2 regions of the Brevundimonas sp. NIBR11 genome follow, and region 2 is predicted to be linked to the other one. Evidence: predicted binding sites of a transcription regulator. Region 2 holds the regulator's gene; the other holds the start of a gene.

Region 1 (8,701 bases), 380 kb from region 2:
CATCGTCCAGGGCTCGACCGAGGAGATCGTCTTCCGGGGCTGGCTGATGCAGCTGATCGCCTCGCGCCACGGCTTGGTCATAGCCCTGATCGTCAACGCCGTTCTGTTCGGCCTGGTCCATGCCGGGAACATCGAGCCGACGAAGGAGCTGGCCTTGGGAGTCGTCAACATCGTCCTGTTCGGCGCCTTCATCGGCCTCTACGCCGCGCGCGAGGGGTCGCTGTGGGGCGTGTGCGGCTGGCACGCGGCCTGGAACTGGCTGCTGGGCCTCGGCTTCGGCCTGGAGGTGTCCGGCCATGTGATGGACGTGAAGCCGCTGGTCGTCGATCTGACGGCAGCCGACGGTGCGCCCTGGTGGCTGACGGGCGCGACCTTCGGGCCTGAGGCCAGCGTGGTGACGACGGTCATCCTGCTGGGCGCCAGCCTCTGGGTCGTGATGCGCGGCCCGTTCAACGGCCATGCGACGCCGGAGCCGGTCGCGCCCAGGCTTGCTGAGACCTCCGAGACGCCCGCGACCTGATCACGATCAGGCGTCGGCCTTCGCCTTGGCCTTCGTCTTCTTCGGAGCCTCGGCGGTCAGGGCCGCGACCCGCGCCTTGCGACGCGTCTCGTGCCGGTCCAGCACGTCCTTGAGGTATTTGCCGGTCCAGGACTTGTCGTTCTTCGCCACCTCTTCCGGCGTACCGACCGCGACGATCTCGCCGCCGCCGTCGCCGCCCTCGGGCCCGAAGTCCAACAGGTAGTCGGCGACCTTGATGACATCGAGATTGTGCTCGATCACCACGATGGTGTTGCCGCTCTCGACCAGCTCCTGGAGCACTTCCAGAAGCTTGCGGGTGTCCTCGAAGTGCAAGCCGGTGGTGGGTTCGTCCAGGATGTAGAGCGTCTTGCCGGTCGCCCGCTTCGACAGCTCCTTCGACAGCTTGACCCGCTGGGCCTCGCCGCCCGACAGGGTCGTCGCCGACTGGCCGACCTGAACGTAGCCCAGACCCACACGCTCCAGCGTCTGCATCTTGTCGCGGATCGGCGGGACGGCGTTGAAGAAGCGGGCGGCCTCCTCGACCGTCATGTCCAGCACGTCACTGATGGACTTGCCCTTGAACACGATCTCCAGCGTCTCGCGGTTGTAGCGCTTGCCCTTGCAGACATCGCACGTGACGTAGACGTCCGGCAGGAAGTGCATCTCGATCTTGATCAGACCGTCGCCCTGACAGGCCTCGCAGCGCCCGCCCTTGACGTTGAAGCTGAACCGGCCGGGACCATAGCCGCGCGCCTTCGATTCCGGCAGGCCCGCGTACCAATCGCGGATGGGCCCGAAGGCGCCGGTGTAGGTCGCCGGATTCGAACGCGGAGTGCGGCCGATCGGCGACTGGTCGATGTCGATGACCTTGTCGAAATGCTCCAGGCCTTCGATCCGGTCGAAGGGGGCGGGGGCGTCCGACGCGTTGTTCAGACGACGGGCCGCGGCCTTGTAGAGGGTCTCGATGGTGAAGGTCGACTTGCCCCCGCCCGACACGCCAGTGATGCAGGTGAAGACCCCGACCGGAATCTCGCCGGTGACATTCTTCAGGTTGTTGCCGCTGGCGCCGGAGACCTTGAGCAGCTTCTTGCGATTGATCGGACGGCGGCCGTCACGAGGGATCTCAATCTCCCGTTCGCCGGTCAGGTATTTGCCGGTCAGCGACTTCGGATTGGCCATGACTTCGGCGGGGGTGCCTTCGGCGCAAATCTGGCCGCCGTGGACGCCCGCGGCGGGGCCCATGTCGATGACGTAGTCGGCGGTCATGATCGCCTCCTCGTCGTGCTCGACCACCAGGACCGAGTTGCCGAGGTCGCGCAGGCCCATCAGCGATTCCAGCAGCCGGGTGTTGTCACGCTGGTGCAGGCCGATGGAGGGCTCGTCGAGGACGTAGAGGACGCCGGTCAGGCCGGACCCGATCTGGGACGCCAGGCGGATGCGCTGGCTTTCGCCGCCGGAGAGGGTGCCGGAGGAGCGCGACAGGCTGAGGTAGTCGAGGCCGACGTTGTTCAAGAAGCGCAGCCGGTCCGAGATTTCCTTCAGGATGCGGCGGCCGATCTCCATCTGCTTGTCGGTCAGCTGGTCGGGCAGGGCCGAAACCCAGTCGAACGCCTTCTTGATCGACAGCATCGAGATCTCGGCGATGTCGTTGCCGCTGACCTTGACCGCCAGGGCCTCGGGCTTGAGGCGCTTGCCGTGGCAGGCGTCGCAGGGGGTCTCGGACTGGAAGCGGCCCAGTTCCTCGCGGACCCAGGCGCTGTCCGTCTCGCGCCAGCGGCGGTCGAGGTTGGGGATCACCCCCTCGAACGGCTTGGAGACCTCGTACTTCCGGGCGTTGTCGTCGTAGACGAACTTGATCTTCTCGGTCCCGGTGCCGAGCAGAATGACGTCCTGCGCCTTCTTCGGCAAGTCGCGCCACGGCACGTCCATCGAGAAGCCGTAGTGCAGGCTCAACGCCTGAAGCGTCTGCGTATAAAGGGGCGACGGCCCACGCGACCACGGGGCGACCGCGCCTTTGTGCAAGGTTTTATCACGGTCCGGCACAACGAGATCGGCGTCGAAGGCCAGTTTGACCCCCAGGCCGTCGCAGACCGGACAGGCGCCGAACGGGTTGTTGAACGAGAACAGCCGCGGCTCGATCTCGGCGATGGTGAAGCCGGACATCGGGCAGGCGAACTTCTCGGAGAAGGTCATCCGGCGCGGCTCTTCGCCCTCGGCGGCATTGGCCCACTCCGCGACCGCGATGCCGTCGGCCAGACCCAAGGCGGTCTGCAGACTGTCGGCGTAGCGCGCTTCCAGCCCCGCCTTGGTGACGATCCGGTCCACGACGATGTCGATGTCGTGCTTGAACTTCTTGTCGAGAGTCGGGGCGTCCTCGATGGCGTAGAACTGGCCGTCGATCTTCAGGCGCTGGAACCCCGCGCGCTGCCACTCGGCGATCTCCTTCTTGTACTCGCCCTTGCGGCCGCGAACGACGGGGGCCAGCAGCAGCAGCCGCTCGCCTTCGTCCAGGGCCGTCAGCTTGTCCACCATCATGGAGATGGTCTGGCTCTCGATCGGCAGGCCGGTCGCGGGCGAATAGGGCACTCCGACGCGCGCCCACAGCAGGCGCATGTAATCGTGGATCTCGGTCACCGTGCCGACCGTGGAGCGCGGATTCTTGGACGTCGTCTTCTGTTCGATGGAAATGGCCGGCGACAAGCCCTCGATCAGGTCGACGTCCGGCTTGCCCATCAGCTCCAGGAACTGACGCGCATAGGCAGATAGGCTCTCGACGTAGCGCCGCTGGCCCTCGGCGTAGATGGTGTCGAAGGCGAGCGAGGATTTGCCCGACCCCGACAGGCCGGTCATCACGACCAGCTTCTCGCGCGGGATGTCGACGTCCACGCCCTTGAGATTGTGCTCGCGCGCGCCACGCACGCGAATGAAGTTGTGCTTTTCGGTCATGCTGTCCGGGAACGCGGGAAGGCCGGACAGGTGTCCGGTGCAACGACGCTATATGGGAACTGATCGCCCCGATTCAGCAAGAACAATGTGGGAACATCAAGGCGCTGCTGACAGACGCTGTCATTCCAGCAGGGCGGCGCCCGTGTTCAGGCTGACGACGCAGGTGAAGTCGTTGGCGCCGCCGGTCGAGCAATAGTCTACCCCGAACATGTCGCGTTCCACGCGCTCGGTCATTCTGAAGGTCCGACCGCCGGTCTGGATCTCGGATCCGATGGCCGCGCTGCGAGCGGCGAGCCCGTTGTAGAAGGCGCGCGCCGGGGCGCCCGTGCAGGTGAACAGGAGTCGGACATTGCCGTCGTCTTCCGCGTATCCATAGGCGCGAGCTGCGGTCGCCTGGGCGATGCAGTCGACATAAAGCGCCGCTCGCGGATGCGATTGGGTCTGAATGGGCGTGTAGTCTGGCGCGGCCGCGGGGCCGGCGTCCGACAGGCTGGCGCAACCGGTGACCGCGATGGAGCTGCTTACCAAGGCGGCGACGAAGGCGAGGCGTTGCATGGCGATCTCCGGGATGACGAACCGGAGAGTGACACACCGAGCGTCGTTTCGTCAGCCCCAGCTGGCGACCGCGCCCATACGGCGGGCGACCGGCTCGTTGGCGGCGAGATGGGTGCGCGGCTCGGCCTCGGCCTTGCCGAACAGCCAGCCCTGGCCCTGATCGACCCCTATTTCCCTGAGGATATCGGCGGCGCCCTGTGTCTCGATCATCTCGGCGATGGTTTCGACCTTAAGCGAGCGGCACAGTTCGACCAGATGGCCGATGAGGGTCCGCGCCTTGGGATCGGCCTCCAGCCCCTGGACGAAGGACCCGTCGATCTTGACCGTGTCGACCGACAGGCGGCGCAGATAGTCGTAGCTGGCCGCGCCCGCTCCGAAATCGTCTATACACACCTTGATCCCGGCCGCCCGCAGCGCGCCCAACCGACGGTTGGCGGCCTCGACGTCCGAGAGGGCGGCGGATTCCGTCACCTCGACGATCAGCCGCCTGCGTTCTTCCGGCCGCCCGGACGTCATGCGCAGCAGCGCCTGGACATATCGGTCGTCGGCCAGGGAGGCGCCCGAAACATTGACCGCGAACTTCAGCAGACCCGCGCCCTGCTGACGCAGACGGCTCAGCGCCTTCTCGGCCACGGCCACGTCGAAGCTGTCGATCAGGGCCATTTCCTCGGCCATGCGGATGGCGTTGGCCGGGCTGGCGGATCCCTTGAAGCGGGCCAGGGCCTCGAAGTGATGCACGGCGCCGGTCTTGAGGTCGACGATCGGCTGGTAGTGCAGGTCGAAGCGGCGGTCGCGGACCATGGCCTGAAAGGCGTGGGCGTCGTTCAGTGTGCGCGACAGGGCGGCGGTGAACGACAGCTCGGGCGCGGCGCCCCCTTCCTTCAGGCAACCCTCGACGGCGACACGCAGGGCGCGTAGGGCGCTCAGCGATTCTCCGCCCGCGGTCAGGTCGGACTCGGCGGCGCGCGCTGTCAGCTCGAAGCCCTCGCTGCGGCCGATCTCGTTCATCTCGCCGGCGATGTCGACGTCGTCGTCGCGGTCGCGAACCAGGGCGAAACGCTCGGGCCCCAGCTTGCCGGCCGTGGCGCCGCCGACGGAGGCGGCCTGCAAGGCGGCCTCGACCCGGGCGTTGAGTCGCTCGCCAGCCTCGCCCATCGCCTGGGCGGCGGCCAGACCCTCGACATCGACGAAGGCGACGGCCAGGTCGCGCGGTTGGGCGGGCGGGGCCATGACCTCGCGCGCGCGTCGCAGGAAGGCCTCCGGCGTCAGGGCCGGGGCGGCCTCGGGATCATGCAGGGCGAAGGCCGGCCCTTCCCAAGTGATCGAGCAGGAGATGTTCGGCGCGAGGTCTGGCAGCAGGAAGAAGCGCGCGGTCGCCCGCCGCATCCGGCCTTCGCCAGCGAGGAACAGCAGTTCGACCGGCGCTGTGCGCGCGCCGGGACGCAGGCTCTTCAGAACGTCATCCAGCTTGTCGATACTGATCGGATCGATGCGGCTGGACAGGGCGGCGCCGCAGAAGCTCTCGGCCGAAAGACCCGCCGCCGGCCCCGACCCCATGCCGAAGACCGTCGCACCCTCGCCGTCGAGTTCCAGCAGAAGATCGGCCGAGGCGAAGGCGAAACCGAGGAGGCGCTTGCGGATCATGCCGCAATCTTGCGCCGCCACCTCTTAAACTTGACCGCAAGTACGTCCTTAATGACGAGAAAATGCGGGCCCCTTGCAGCTCCCGGAGGCTTAGGCCGTACGGTTCAACGTCACGGCCCGGCTGTCGCCGCCATAGGCCTGACCGGAGGCTCCGTAGCCCGTGCCCATGGCCCGAGCGCCGGCGACTTCCTGGGCGATGGTGCGAACCAGGCCTTCGGAGATCGTTCGCGCGGCCTCGACGGTGCGAGCGTGGATGGCCAGGACCGCCTCGAACGCCTCTGTCGCCCTGACCAGGGCCATGCGCTCGCTGGCCGGCGCGGCCATGAGGATGGCCTTGTTGGCCTTCAGGTGCCCGGATTCCTTGCGGTACTGGTTGGCCAGCTCCTGCGTCTCGGCGAGACCGGCCGCCACATCGGCGGCGCGGCGGCTGGCGAAGGCGTCGGTCTCCATCTCCAGACGGGCGGTCAGCCGGTCCGTCAGGGCGGTCAGCTGGCGCAGATAGGCGGTGGCGGTGGTGGCGTCGCTCATGCCGTGGCTCCCGGAAGCGTCTGGGCCTGGGACTGTTCGGCCTGCATGCGGATCATCTCGGACATGACGGTGTCGGCCAGGCCGATGCCGCCGTGACGCACGGTCTGCTTGGCCATCTCGTCGATCATGAAGCTGCGCCACTGACCTTCGGCCTCGCCGCCGCCGAAGGGACCGTCGGTCGAGATGCCCTCGAACATGGGCTTGAGCATCTGCGACAGGAAGGAGGCCTCGAACCGTTCCGCCGTCTCGCGCATGCGGGCGGTCCCGGCGGCGCCCGGCGTCGCGACGGTCGGGGTCAGCAGGGACGGGGAGACGGCCAGGTCGCTCATCACAGCACCTCGATATCGGCCTGCAGCGCGCCCGCCGCCTTGATGGCCTGAAGGATGGAGATCATGTCGCGCGGCGAGACGCCCAGCGCATTCAGCCCGTTGACCAGGGTCGACAGGGACGTCGCCCCGTTCACCAGGCGGATCTCGCGACCCAGTTCCTCCTCGACCGTCACGGCCGAGTCCGGGACGACCGTGGTCTGGCCCTGGCTGAAGGGCGCGGGCTGGCTGACCTGGGGGCTTTCCTGGACCGAGATGGTCAGATTGCCCTGGGCGATGGCCACGGTGGAGATGCGGACGTTCTCGCCCATGACGATGACGCCGTTGACCTCGTCGATGATGACGCGCGCCGGAGTGTCGACCGCGACCGGCATGTTCTCGACCCGGCTGATGAAGGCCGCCATGCCCAGCTGGGCCGGCGCGCGCAGGGTGATGACGCTGCCGTTCTCGGCCAGGGCCGAGGCGGGGAAGGAGGCGTTGATGGCGGCGGCGACGCGCTGGGCCGTGGTGAAGTCGGGGTTGCGCAGGTTCAGCCGAACCTCGGGCATGGAATCCAGATGGAAGGCCGTCTCCGTCTCGACCGTGGCGCCCGAGGCGATGCGGCCGGCGGTCGGCACGCCGCGCGTCACCGACGAGCCAGAGCCGCCCGATCCCGACACGGCGCCGGTCTGGATGGATCCCTGCGCCACCGCATAGACGCTGCCGTCCGCGCCCTGAAGGCTGGTGACCAGAAGGGTGCCGCCCAGCAGGCTCTTGGAATCGCACATGCTGGAGACCGAGACGTCGACGCGCGAGCCGGGCGTCGCGAAGGGCGGCAGTTCGGCCGTCACCATGACGGCGGCCAGGTTCTTGGAGTTGGCGTTGGTCCCGCGAATGTTGACGCCCAGACGCTCGGTCATCCCTTCCAGCGACTGGCGGGTGAAGGGGCAGTTGCGCAAGGAGTCGCCCGTGCCGTTCAGACCGACCACCAGGCCATAGCCGACCAGCTGGTTGGTGCGCACGCCCTCGATGGAGGCGATGTCCTTGATCCGCGACTGTGCCGACGCCTCGCCGGCGAACAGAGCGCCGACGGCGAAGGGAACGAGTAGGGCGGTGAGAAACTTTTGCACTGGGCCGTCTTTCCGCGAAGGGTCAGCCACACGCGTTGCGAGGATCATGCCGGACGGAAACGTCAGCGAAATCAGAGGGCGCGCCGCGAGACCTCCCGCGCAGCCCGGCAAATCCTGCCTCGCCGTTAACCAAACAGTGACGGTCGCCGCCGAAAGGTGGGCCATGGTTCGGAGTGTCTTTCCATGAAGGTCAACGGCCCGTCAGGGACGCCGTCCGCCGGCAGCCAGCGCCCCGTGCGCTCGGCCGGCGGCTTCTCCATGCCACAGACCTCGGGCGCGGCTCCGGCGACGGCCGCCGCCGCCACGGCGCCGGCTTCGGCGGTTGCGGACGTCTCCGCCCTGATGGCGCTGCAAGGCGTTGAAACGGCCACCGAGCGCCGCCGTCGCGCCATTCGTCGCGGCGGGACCCTGCTGGACCGTCTGGAAGAGCTGAAACTCGCCATGCTTTCGGGCGAGGCGGGCGAGGCCGCTCTGGAACGTCTGGGACGGACCCTGCGCGAGGAACGCCCGGAGGACAACGATGCGAGCCTGACAGGGCTTCTGGAGCAGATCGATCTGCGGGCCGCCGTCGAACTGGCCAAGGCCGAAGTTCGCCGCAGTGCAGCATAAACGCTGGTAAACGCGCTCTATTTCCCCGTTCCGGGAACAAGGTGAGGGCGAAATGTCACGGTGCAGGCGGCAAGCGAGCTTGGCCGTGATCACGGACGCGCGAACCCGGTTGCCGCGACTCTCCAGACACGCCATACGCCGTCCTACGCCACGGGGGCGTTGTTCTAAGAGTGTGAGTGCGATGACCGCATTGGCCTCGATCGTGTCTGACGAACCGGTCGCCTACCGACCTTCCGACGACGAGCCGTTCATGAATGAACGTCAGCTCGCCTATTTCAAACACAAGCTGATGGCGTGGAAGGATGAAATCCTTCGCGAGTCCAAGGGCACGGTGGTGAACCTGAAGGCGGAAACGGAAAACCATCCGGATCTGGTTGATCGGGCGTCGTCGGAGTCGGACCGGGCGCTGGAGCTTCGCACGCGCGACCGCCAGCGCAAGCTGATCTCCAAGATCGAGGACGCCC
Region 2 (8,701 bases):
TTCAGTGGGCGCTTGTTGAGCACAAAGGCGGTCTGATCGGCCAGTTCGAGCAGGGTTTTGGCCCGATCCTTGACGAACGGCATTGCGCGCTGGAGTTTCGCCTCGTCGCCTTCGTTCAGGGTCGCGCCCTTGGCGAGGTGCGCGTCCAGCGTCATGCCGGCCAGACGGTCATCACCGGCCAGACGCAGCCAGTGCGAGTTGACGTGGGCCAGCTTGTCGAAATCGAGCCGAGCCGGCGCCTTGCCGACGCCGTCGAGGTCGAACCACTCGCGCGCCTGAGCGTCGCCGAACAGCTCGTCGTCGCCATGGGCCCAGCCGAGGCGGGCCAGATAGTTGCGCATCGCCTCGGGCAGGTAGCCCATCTCGGCGTACTCGTGGACCGCCTGGGCGCCATGGCGCTTGGACAGCTTGGCGCCGTCGGGGCCGTGGATCAGGGGGATGTGGGCGAAGACCGGCCGGGTCCAGCCCAGCGCGTCATAGATGAGCGACTGGCGCGCGGCGTTGTTCAGGTGGTCGTCGCCGCGAATGACGTGGGTCACGCCCATGTCGTGGTCGTCGACGACGACGGCGAGGTTGTAGGTGGGAGCGCCGTCCGAGCGGAGCAGGACCAGATCGTCCAGATCGTTGGCGTCCCAGCTGACCTCGCCCTGAACGGCGTCGGGCACGGTCACGCGGCCGGGCAGTGGGCGACGGAAGCGGACGACGTGCGGCTGCGACAGATCGTCGACAGTCGGGGTGCGGTCGCGCCAGGGGGATTCGAAGGTGCGCTTCTCGGCCTTGGCTTCGTCACGGAGGCGGCCTGTCTCCTCGGCCGATGTGAAGTCGCGATAGGCGGCGCCGCGCTCCAGAAGCCGGTCCACGACCTCGCGGTGGCGGTCGGCGCGGCTGTACTGGAAGATTGGCTCTTCGTCGGCGAACAGCTCCAGCCAACTCAGGCCGTCGAAGATCGCCTTGACCGCGTCGTCGGTCGAACGCTCGCGGTCGGTGTCCTCGATGCGGACAAGGAATTTCCCGCCGCGTCCCTTCGCGTATAGGTAGTTGAACAAAGCTGTCCTCGCGCCTCCTATGTGGAGGTAGCCGGTGGGCGAGGGGGCGAAACGGGTGACGACCTGGGGCGAAGAGTCTGTTGGCATGGGAGAGGGGTCCAAACGGGCCGCCCTTATACCCCCCGACGCGGCAAAGCCCAGCCTGTCGGTGCGCGTTCGTGGCTGGGTGTGGAGCGAGGTGCTGGCCCAGTCGATGCGCTGGCGCCTGTGGGCGCCGGTGGCGTTCGGCGGCGGGGCGGCGATCTATTTCGCTCTGAGGTCGGAGCCGCCCATGTGGCCCCTGGCGTTGGCGGCGATTGTGGCGACCGCCCTGTGGGTAGGAGCCCGGGTCGTGGGGCGCGGACGGGCCGTGACCCTGCCGCTGATGCTGGTCGCCTGCCTGTTCCTGGGGCTGGCGGGGGCGAAGGTGAGGACGGAGCGGGTGGCGGCGCCGATCGCCGCTGCAATGGCTGAGCCCACCGTGGTCGAGGGCTGGGTCGTGGATGTCGACAGTCCGGGTGATCGGGGTCATCGGATCGTCCTCGCGCCGGTTCGTATCCGGGGGCTGGAGCCCGAGGCGACGCCCATCCGGCTCAGGGCCACAGTGCGGGGCGAGCCGCCGAGGCCGGGGGAGGCGATCCGGCTGTTCGCCATCCTCAATCCGCCTCCGCCCCCGGCCAGCCCGGGGGCCTACGACTTCGGCCGCAACGCTTATTTTCAAGGGTTGGGCGGGACGGCGTTCGCGCTCGGCGAGACCCGTTCTGCGTATCTCGCGCCGCCGCCCTGGCGGTTGCATTTGGCCATGGCACTGAATGGCGCGCGGTTTGCCCTGGCGCAGCGGATCGTGGACCGGCTCGGCGAGCGGACCGGCGGCGTCGCGGCCGCCATGACGACGGGCCATGAGACCTGGATCGCGAAGGACGATCTCGAGGCGATGCGGGATTCGGGACTGGCGCACATCCTGTCGATCTCGGGCCTGCACATGGCCATCGTCGGCGGGTTCGCCTTCTTCCTGGTGCGACTGCTGGTGGCGGCATGGCCGTGGCTGGCGCTCAGGGTGTCGGGCAAGAAGGTCGCGGCGATCGTTGGACTGGTCGCGGTGTGGAGCTATCTGGTGCTGTCGGGCGCGCCCGCGCCGGCGGAGCGGGCGGCGATCACGGCGTCGATCGCCTTCGCCTCGATCCTTCTGGACCGACCGGCGGTCACGATGCACGCCTTGGCGGTGGCGGCCATGGTGGTGCTGATCCTGCAGCCCGAGGCCATCGTCACGCCGGGATTCCAGATGTCGTTCGCGGCGACGGCCGCGCTGGTCGCTTTGTCGGAGGCGTGGCCGCCCCGGACGCGGGAGTTGTCGGTCCCATGGCCCATTGCGGCGGTGCAGTCGGCGGGTCACTGGGTGACGGTGGCGGTGACCGCCAGCCTGGTCGCGGGCGCGGCGACGGGGCCGTTTGCGATTCAGCATTTCAACCGGGCGGCCATGTACGGGCTGGTCGCGAACCTGACGACCTCGCCCATCGCGGATTTCCTGATGATGCCGGCGCTGGCATTCGGGGCTCTGCTGGAGCCTCTGGGGCTGGGCGGGCCCTTCCTGTGGGTGGCGGGCAAGGGCGTCGATCTGATGCTGGTCATCGGCCACTGGACGGCGGGCCTGCCGGGCGCGGTGAAGACCATCGCCAGCGCGCCGGACTATGTACTGCCCATCGCGTTTCTCGGCGTGCTGTTCGTCTGTCTTTGGCAGGGGCGGCTGCGGTGGCTGGGGCTGCCGCTCGCCTGCGCCGTACTGATCTGGCCCAGAGCGCCGACTCCAGACGTTTGGATCGGCGACGGCGGGACCAATGCAGCCTTCAGCGTCGCGGGCGACGCGGTCGTCGTGCGGCCGAGGGTCCGGGAGTTCGCGGCAGACCTGTGGTCGAGACGGCGAGGGCTGAAGCTGGAGCCCAGGCCGGAGGCAGGGTGGGTCTGCGCGCGATCGAGCTGCGCACCGATGAGTTCGGCGTCAGGCCCGGTGGCATTGTGGTGGGGCAAGCGGGCGCCGGATGCTGAGGCTCTGGCGGCGCTGTGCCAGTCCGCCCCGCTGGTGAGCGTCCGGGCCGTCGTTGAGGCGCTGCCCGCGGTCTGCAACGGCAAGCTCGTGCTGGATGGTGTCGACTATGCCCGAGGCGGCTCTGTCGAGTTGTGGCGCACCGACCAAGGGTGGCGCGCCGTTTGGGCCGCCGACGTGCGCGGCGACCGACCGTGGAGCCGCGTCGGCGATCCCGATGCGGCGGACGCCGACGTCAATGATACTGGCGGATGAGGCCGACCAGCTTGCCCTGAACCTCGACCTGATCGGGGCCGAAGATGCGAGTTTCGTAGTTGCGGTTGGCGGGCTCAAGGGCGACGGAGTTCCCCTTCTTGCGCAGGCGTTTGAGGGTCGCTTCCTCGCCTTCCACCAGGGCCACGACGATCTCGCCCGAAGCGGCGGTATCGACGCGTTTGATGACCACCAGGTCGCCATTGAGGATGCCCGCTTCGATCATCGAGTCGCCCTCGATCTCCAGCATGTAGTGCTCGCCGGCGCCCAGCATGGTCTCGGGCACGTGATAGCGGCCGTTGTCGCCCTGAAGGGCCGCGATGGGCGCGCCAGCGGCGATCTTGCCGACCAGGGTCAGCTCGCGCGTGTCGTTGGCGGGCTCGGCCGAAGGGGCAAGGCGTCCGCCGCCCTCGATGACGGCGGGCGTAAAGCCGGCGCGGCCGCGCACGGGACCCGTCGTGGCCTGTTCCGGCAGCTTCACCACCTCCAGCGCGCGAGCGCGATGGGCGAGACGACGGATGAAGCCGCGTTCCTCCAGCGCCGTGATAAGCCGGTGGATGCCCGATTTGGACGCCAGATCCAGCGCCTCCTTCATCTCGTCGAACGAGGGGGAGACGCCAGTCTCCTTGATCCGTTCGTGGATGAACATCAGGAGCTCGTGCTGCTTGCGCGTCAGCATGGGGAATCGCCTTCAGAACAATGCGTGAACCGTTGCGGATGTTCTGTAAGTGTTCTTGCCTAATGTCAACTTAACGCCAGGTGAGTGGTTCTAGCCAAGCAGCGCCTGCGTCGCCGCCGTCACATCCGCCTGTCGCATCAGGCTTTCACCGACGAGAATGGCTGAGGCGCCCGCTGCGGCGACCTCCGCGACGTCGGCAGGGCTGAAGATCCCGCTCTCGGCGATCAGCAGCGATCCGGGTGGCGACAGGGGGGCGAGGCGGGCGGTGGCGCCCAGGTCGACCTCGAACGTCCGCAGCGACCGATTGTTGATACCGACCAGATCCCCGCCAAGTTCGGCGGCGCGTGCCATCTCCTCCTCGTCGTGGGTCTCGATCAGGGCGTCCATGCCGAAGCGGCGGGCCTCCGCCAGGAGTTCGCCGGCCAGCGCGTCGTCGATCATCGCCAGGATGATCAGGATGCAGTCGGCGCCCAGGGCCCGGCTTTCGGCCACCTGCCAAGGATCGACGAGGAAGTCCTTCCTCAGGCAGGGCAGGGCGACCGCGCCGCGGGCGGCGACCAGATAGTCGTCGGCGCCCTGGAAGCTAGGGCCGTCGGTCAGGACGGACAGACAGGCCGCGCCGCCCGCCTCATAGGCCCGGGCCAAGGCCGGCGGGTCGAAGTCTTCGCGGATCAGGCCTTTCGAAGGACTGGCCTTCTTGATCTCGGCGATCAGGGCGGGGCGGCCGGCCGTCGCCCGACGTTCAAGCGCCGAGCGGAAGCCGCGCGGCATGCCGGCGATCACCGCCAGCGATTCGATCTCTGCCTGCGACTGGGCGGCCTTCCGCGCGGCGACGTCCTCGCGTTTGTAGGCGGCGATGCGTTCGAGAACATCGATCATGCAGGGTCTTCGGTCGGTAGGGGCGTCGAGGTGATGCGGGCGAGGTCGGCCAGAGCCTGAGCGGCCTTGCCGTCGTCGATGGCGGCGGCGGCGAGGGCGACGCCGGCCTTCAGGTCCGGCGCCTTGTCGGCGACGACCAGGGCGGCGGCGGCGTTGAGCAGGACCACGTTGCGGTAGGGGCCGGTCTCGCCGGCGAGCAGGGCTGCCAGGGCGGCGGCGTTGGTGTCGGCATCGCCGCCGCGCAGGGCCTCTATGTCGGCGCGGGGCAGGCCGGCGTCCTCAGGCATGACGGTGAAGCGGCGGACGACGCCGTCCTTCCATTCCGCGACCTCGGTTGGGCCGGTCGTGGTCAGTTCGTCGAGACCCTGGCCGTGGACAGTCCAGGCGCGGGTCGCTCCCAGTCGTCCCAGGACCTCGGCCAGAGGCTCCACCAGGCGCGGATCATAGACGCCCATGACCTGACGTTTCGCAGACGCCGGGTTCGAAAGCGGACCCAAGAGGTTGAACACCGTACGGAAACCGATCTCAGCGCGGACCGGACCGACGTGGCGCATGGCCCCGTGGTAGGCGGGAGCGAACAGGAAGGCGATGCCGGCCTCGTCCAGCGCGCGACGCTGCTGAGTGAGGCCTGCGGTCAAATCGACGCCGAGGACGCCGAGCACGTCGGACGACCCAGATTTGGAGCTCATAGCCCGGTTGCCGTGCTTGGCGACCTTCAGGCCGGTGCCGGCGAGCACAAGCGCGGCGGCCGTGGAGATGTTGAAGGTGTGGGCTCCGTCGCCGCCGGTGCCGCAGGTGTCGATGACATCGTAGGGGTGGTCCAGGGTCACGGCGGCGTTCCGCATCGCCTGAGCGAAGGCCGCGATCTCGTCGACCGTCTCGCCGCGGATCCGCAGGGCGGTGACGGCGGCGGCGACCTGGGCGGGCGTGGGCTCGCCGCGAAGACAGGCGGCGAAGAAGTCGCCGGCCTCTTCCGAGGTCAGGGTCCGGCCGTCGACCAGCTTGGCCAGCAGCGGCTTGAAACCACCGTCCGACACGGCGTCAGACCATGGCCAGACGCTTGACGCCCGCCTGATCGAGGAAGCTTGCTAACATTTCATGGCCGTGTTCGGTGGCGATGCTCTCGGGGTGGAACTGAACACCGTGGATCGGTCGCTGATGGTGCTGGAAGCCCATGATCTCGCCGTCCTCGGTCCAGGCCGTGACCTGAAGCGTGTTCGGCAGGGTTTCACGCTGGACCGCCAGTGAGTGGTAGCGGGTCGCGGTGAAGGGCGAAGGCAGGCCTGCGAACATGCCAATGCCCTCGTGCAGGATGGGCGAGGTCTTGCCGTGCATCAGGGCCTTGGCGCGGATGACGTGGCCGCCCATGGCCTGACCGATCGCCTGATGGCCCAGACAGACGCCCAGGATCGGCATGTCCAGCGGCGCGGTGTCGATCAGGGGCAGGCAGATGCCCGCCTGGTCGGGGGCGCAGGGGCCGGGGGACAGAAGGACGGCTTCGGGCTTCAAGGCCCAGGCTTCCTCGGTCGTCAGGTCGTCGTTTCTCACGACATGCGCCTGCGCGCCCAGCTCCGCGAGGTAGTGGACGAGGTTGTAGGTAAAGCTGTCGTAGTTATCGACGACCAGGATCATGGCTGCGCTTCTAGAGCGGGACCGCGTCCGCGCCAAGCGAACACGGCTGAACACGGATCGTTAACGCTTCGGGGTCGAGATCGGAGCGTTCACCGGAGCTCGAGAATCCATGCGCCAGACCCAGGACCAGATCGACGCCGCCCGTGTGGCTCTGAGCGAGCCGGAGGTCCGTCAGAACGTGCTCGGGACACTGGCCGCCGCGTCTCTGGCCGCCTGCGCCGCCGTTCTACTGGCGGGCGTGATGATCTTGGGGCCAGGGGTCGCGATCGACGATGCGCCGCCGGTCGCGTCGACCTTCTAGATTTCGCCCGCCGTGTTGAGCGGCGCGCCCAGTTCGAAACGCCAGGCATCCGCTGCGGCGCGCATGGGGGCGCGGGCCTTGGCCTCGGTCTCGGCGAACTCGGCGGCCGGATCACTGTCGGCGACGACGCCGGCGCCCGCCTGGACGAAGACCTGGCCGTCGGCGAACATGGCGGTGCGCAGGACGATGCAGATGTCCGCCTCTCCGCCCGCCGAGATATAGCCGACGCCTCCGCCGTAGCCGACGCCGCGCTTCTCGGTCTCCAGTTCGTCGATGATCTCCATGGCCCGGACCTTGGGCGCGCCCGAAAGCGTGCCGGCGGGCAGGGCGGCCAGAAGGGCATCGACCGCGTCGATATCGGGATGGGCCCGGCCCTCGACGTTGGAGACGATGTGCATGACCTGGCTGTAGCGTTCAACGACGAAGCTTTCGGTCACCTTGACGGTGCCCGGCGCAGCGACCCGGCCCACGTCGTTGCGGCCCAGATCCAGCAGCATCAGATGCTCGGCCCGCTCCTTGGGATCGGCCAGCAGTTCGGCCTCCAGCGCCCTGTCCGCCTCGGGCGTCGCGCCACGGCCTCGCGTCCCGGCCAGCGGGCGGATAGTGACGCCGCCGTCCTTCAGCCGGACGAGGATCTCCGGGCTGGAGCCGGCCAGCTGGAAGTCGTCGAAGTTGAGGAAATAGAGGTAGGGCGACGGGTTCTGCCGCCGCAGCGAGCGGTAGAAGGCGAACGGATCGCCCGTCCAAGGCGCGCGGAACCGGTGGCTCAGCACCACCTGGAAGATGTCTCCGGCGGCGATGTAGTTCTTGGCCGCCGCGACCAGATCGCCATAGGCGGGACCATCCACGGGCGAGTGGAAGTCGAGCGGTCCGGTCGGCTCGGCAGCCCCGCGCGCGATCAGCGGGCGACGCAGCCGGGCCTCGAAATCGTCCAGCCGGGCCTCGGCCGCATCGACGGCCCTCGCCGGATCGCCGCCGGGCCAGATGGGGGCCATGACGAAGATCTCGTGCTTCACCGAATCGAACACCGCCACCACCGACGGACGGGTCAGGACGGCGTCGGGCAGATCCAGTGGATCGGGATTGGGCGGGCCCAGCGGCTCCAGCAGCCGGACCATGTCGTAGCCGAACACCCCGAACAGGCCCGCGCCCATCTTGGGTAGCCCCTCGGGCATGTCGAACTTCATCTCGTGGATCAGGTCGCGCAGGCTGTCCAGCGCGCCACCGTCGTGACGGGTGTACCGTTTGGCGGCCACGTCGGCGCCACGCGCGACCGAGGCCACGCCGTCGCGGCAGCGCCAGACCACGTCGGGTTCGAGCGTGATGAAGGAATAGCGGCCGTTCAGCGCGCCGCCCTCGACCGATTCCAGCAGGAAGGCGTGGGGACGGCCCCAACCCACTTTGAGATAGGCCGAGACCGGCGTCTCCAGGTCGTCGACGATCCGGCGCACGACGACCTGGGGTCGTCCCTGCGTCAGTTCCGCGAGGATCTCCGCGCGATCGGGCTCCGCGCCGTCTGGGCTCATTGAGCCGGAGCGGCGGGGGCGCCGGGCGTCGCGGCGCCGGTGGCCGACGGCGTCACCCCCAGGGCCTCGAGGGCTCGGGCGGGATCGTTCTCGGCCTTCACGGCGCGGGCGGCGGCGGACACCAGGGCCTCGCCTGCGCCCTGGGTCAGTTCCTGGACCATGCGCGGACGGATCTGCTGGCCGATCGGTGCGGCCAGAGCGGCGGTGGGGGCGCGTACGGCGTCCACGCGACCGACGACGAAGGCGGTTTCCGACGCTGGGCCGGTGAAGACCTGACCGCGACCCTGACCGAACAGGCCTCCCAGGACGCCGTCGCCGTATGCGCTTTGGGCCGCTGCGTTCTGTTGCACGCCGGTCTGGCTGGTC

What was found. The regulator LexA, encoded in region 2, represses DNA repair genes until DNA is damaged. The targets are predictions, from matches to a motif close to ATGTTCNCNANNTGTTCT.
Region 1: uvrA (excinuclease ABC subunit UvrA) is a predicted target of LexA. The motif match lies at 3,546-3,563, and genes of this name have one in related genera.

What each region holds. Positions count from the first base shown of each region.
Region 1 is NZ_CP115465.1:1,809,918-1,818,618, reverse strand. It holds gene O5O43_RS09275 (CPBP family intramembrane glutamic endopeptidase) at 1-520, shown strand, start outside; gene uvrA (excinuclease ABC subunit UvrA) at 527-3,466, opposite strand; gene O5O43_RS09265 (hypothetical protein) at 3,587-4,021, opposite strand; gene O5O43_RS09260 (EAL domain-containing protein) at 4,073-5,665, opposite strand; gene O5O43_RS09255 (flagellar basal-body protein FlbY) at 5,756-6,193, opposite strand; gene O5O43_RS09250 (rod-binding protein) at 6,190-6,522, opposite strand; gene O5O43_RS09245 (flagellar basal body P-ring protein FlgI) at 6,522-7,628, opposite strand; gene O5O43_RS09240 (flagellar assembly protein FliX) at 7,812-8,237, shown strand; gene dksA (RNA polymerase-binding protein DksA) at 8,419-8,701, shown strand, end outside.
Region 2 is NZ_CP115465.1:1,428,624-1,437,324, reverse strand. It holds gene gltX (glutamate--tRNA ligase) at 1-1,133, opposite strand, end outside; gene O5O43_RS07125 (ComEC/Rec2 family competence protein) at 1,132-3,321, shown strand; gene lexA (transcriptional repressor LexA) at 3,302-3,997, opposite strand; gene trpC (indole-3-glycerol phosphate synthase TrpC) at 4,088-4,876, opposite strand; gene trpD (anthranilate phosphoribosyltransferase) at 4,873-5,913, opposite strand; gene O5O43_RS07105 (aminodeoxychorismate/anthranilate synthase component II) at 5,918-6,508, opposite strand; gene O5O43_RS07100 (peptidoglycan-binding protein) at 6,618-6,809, shown strand; gene trpE (anthranilate synthase component I) at 6,806-8,335, opposite strand; gene O5O43_RS07090 (peptidyl-prolyl cis-trans isomerase) at 8,332-8,701, opposite strand, start outside.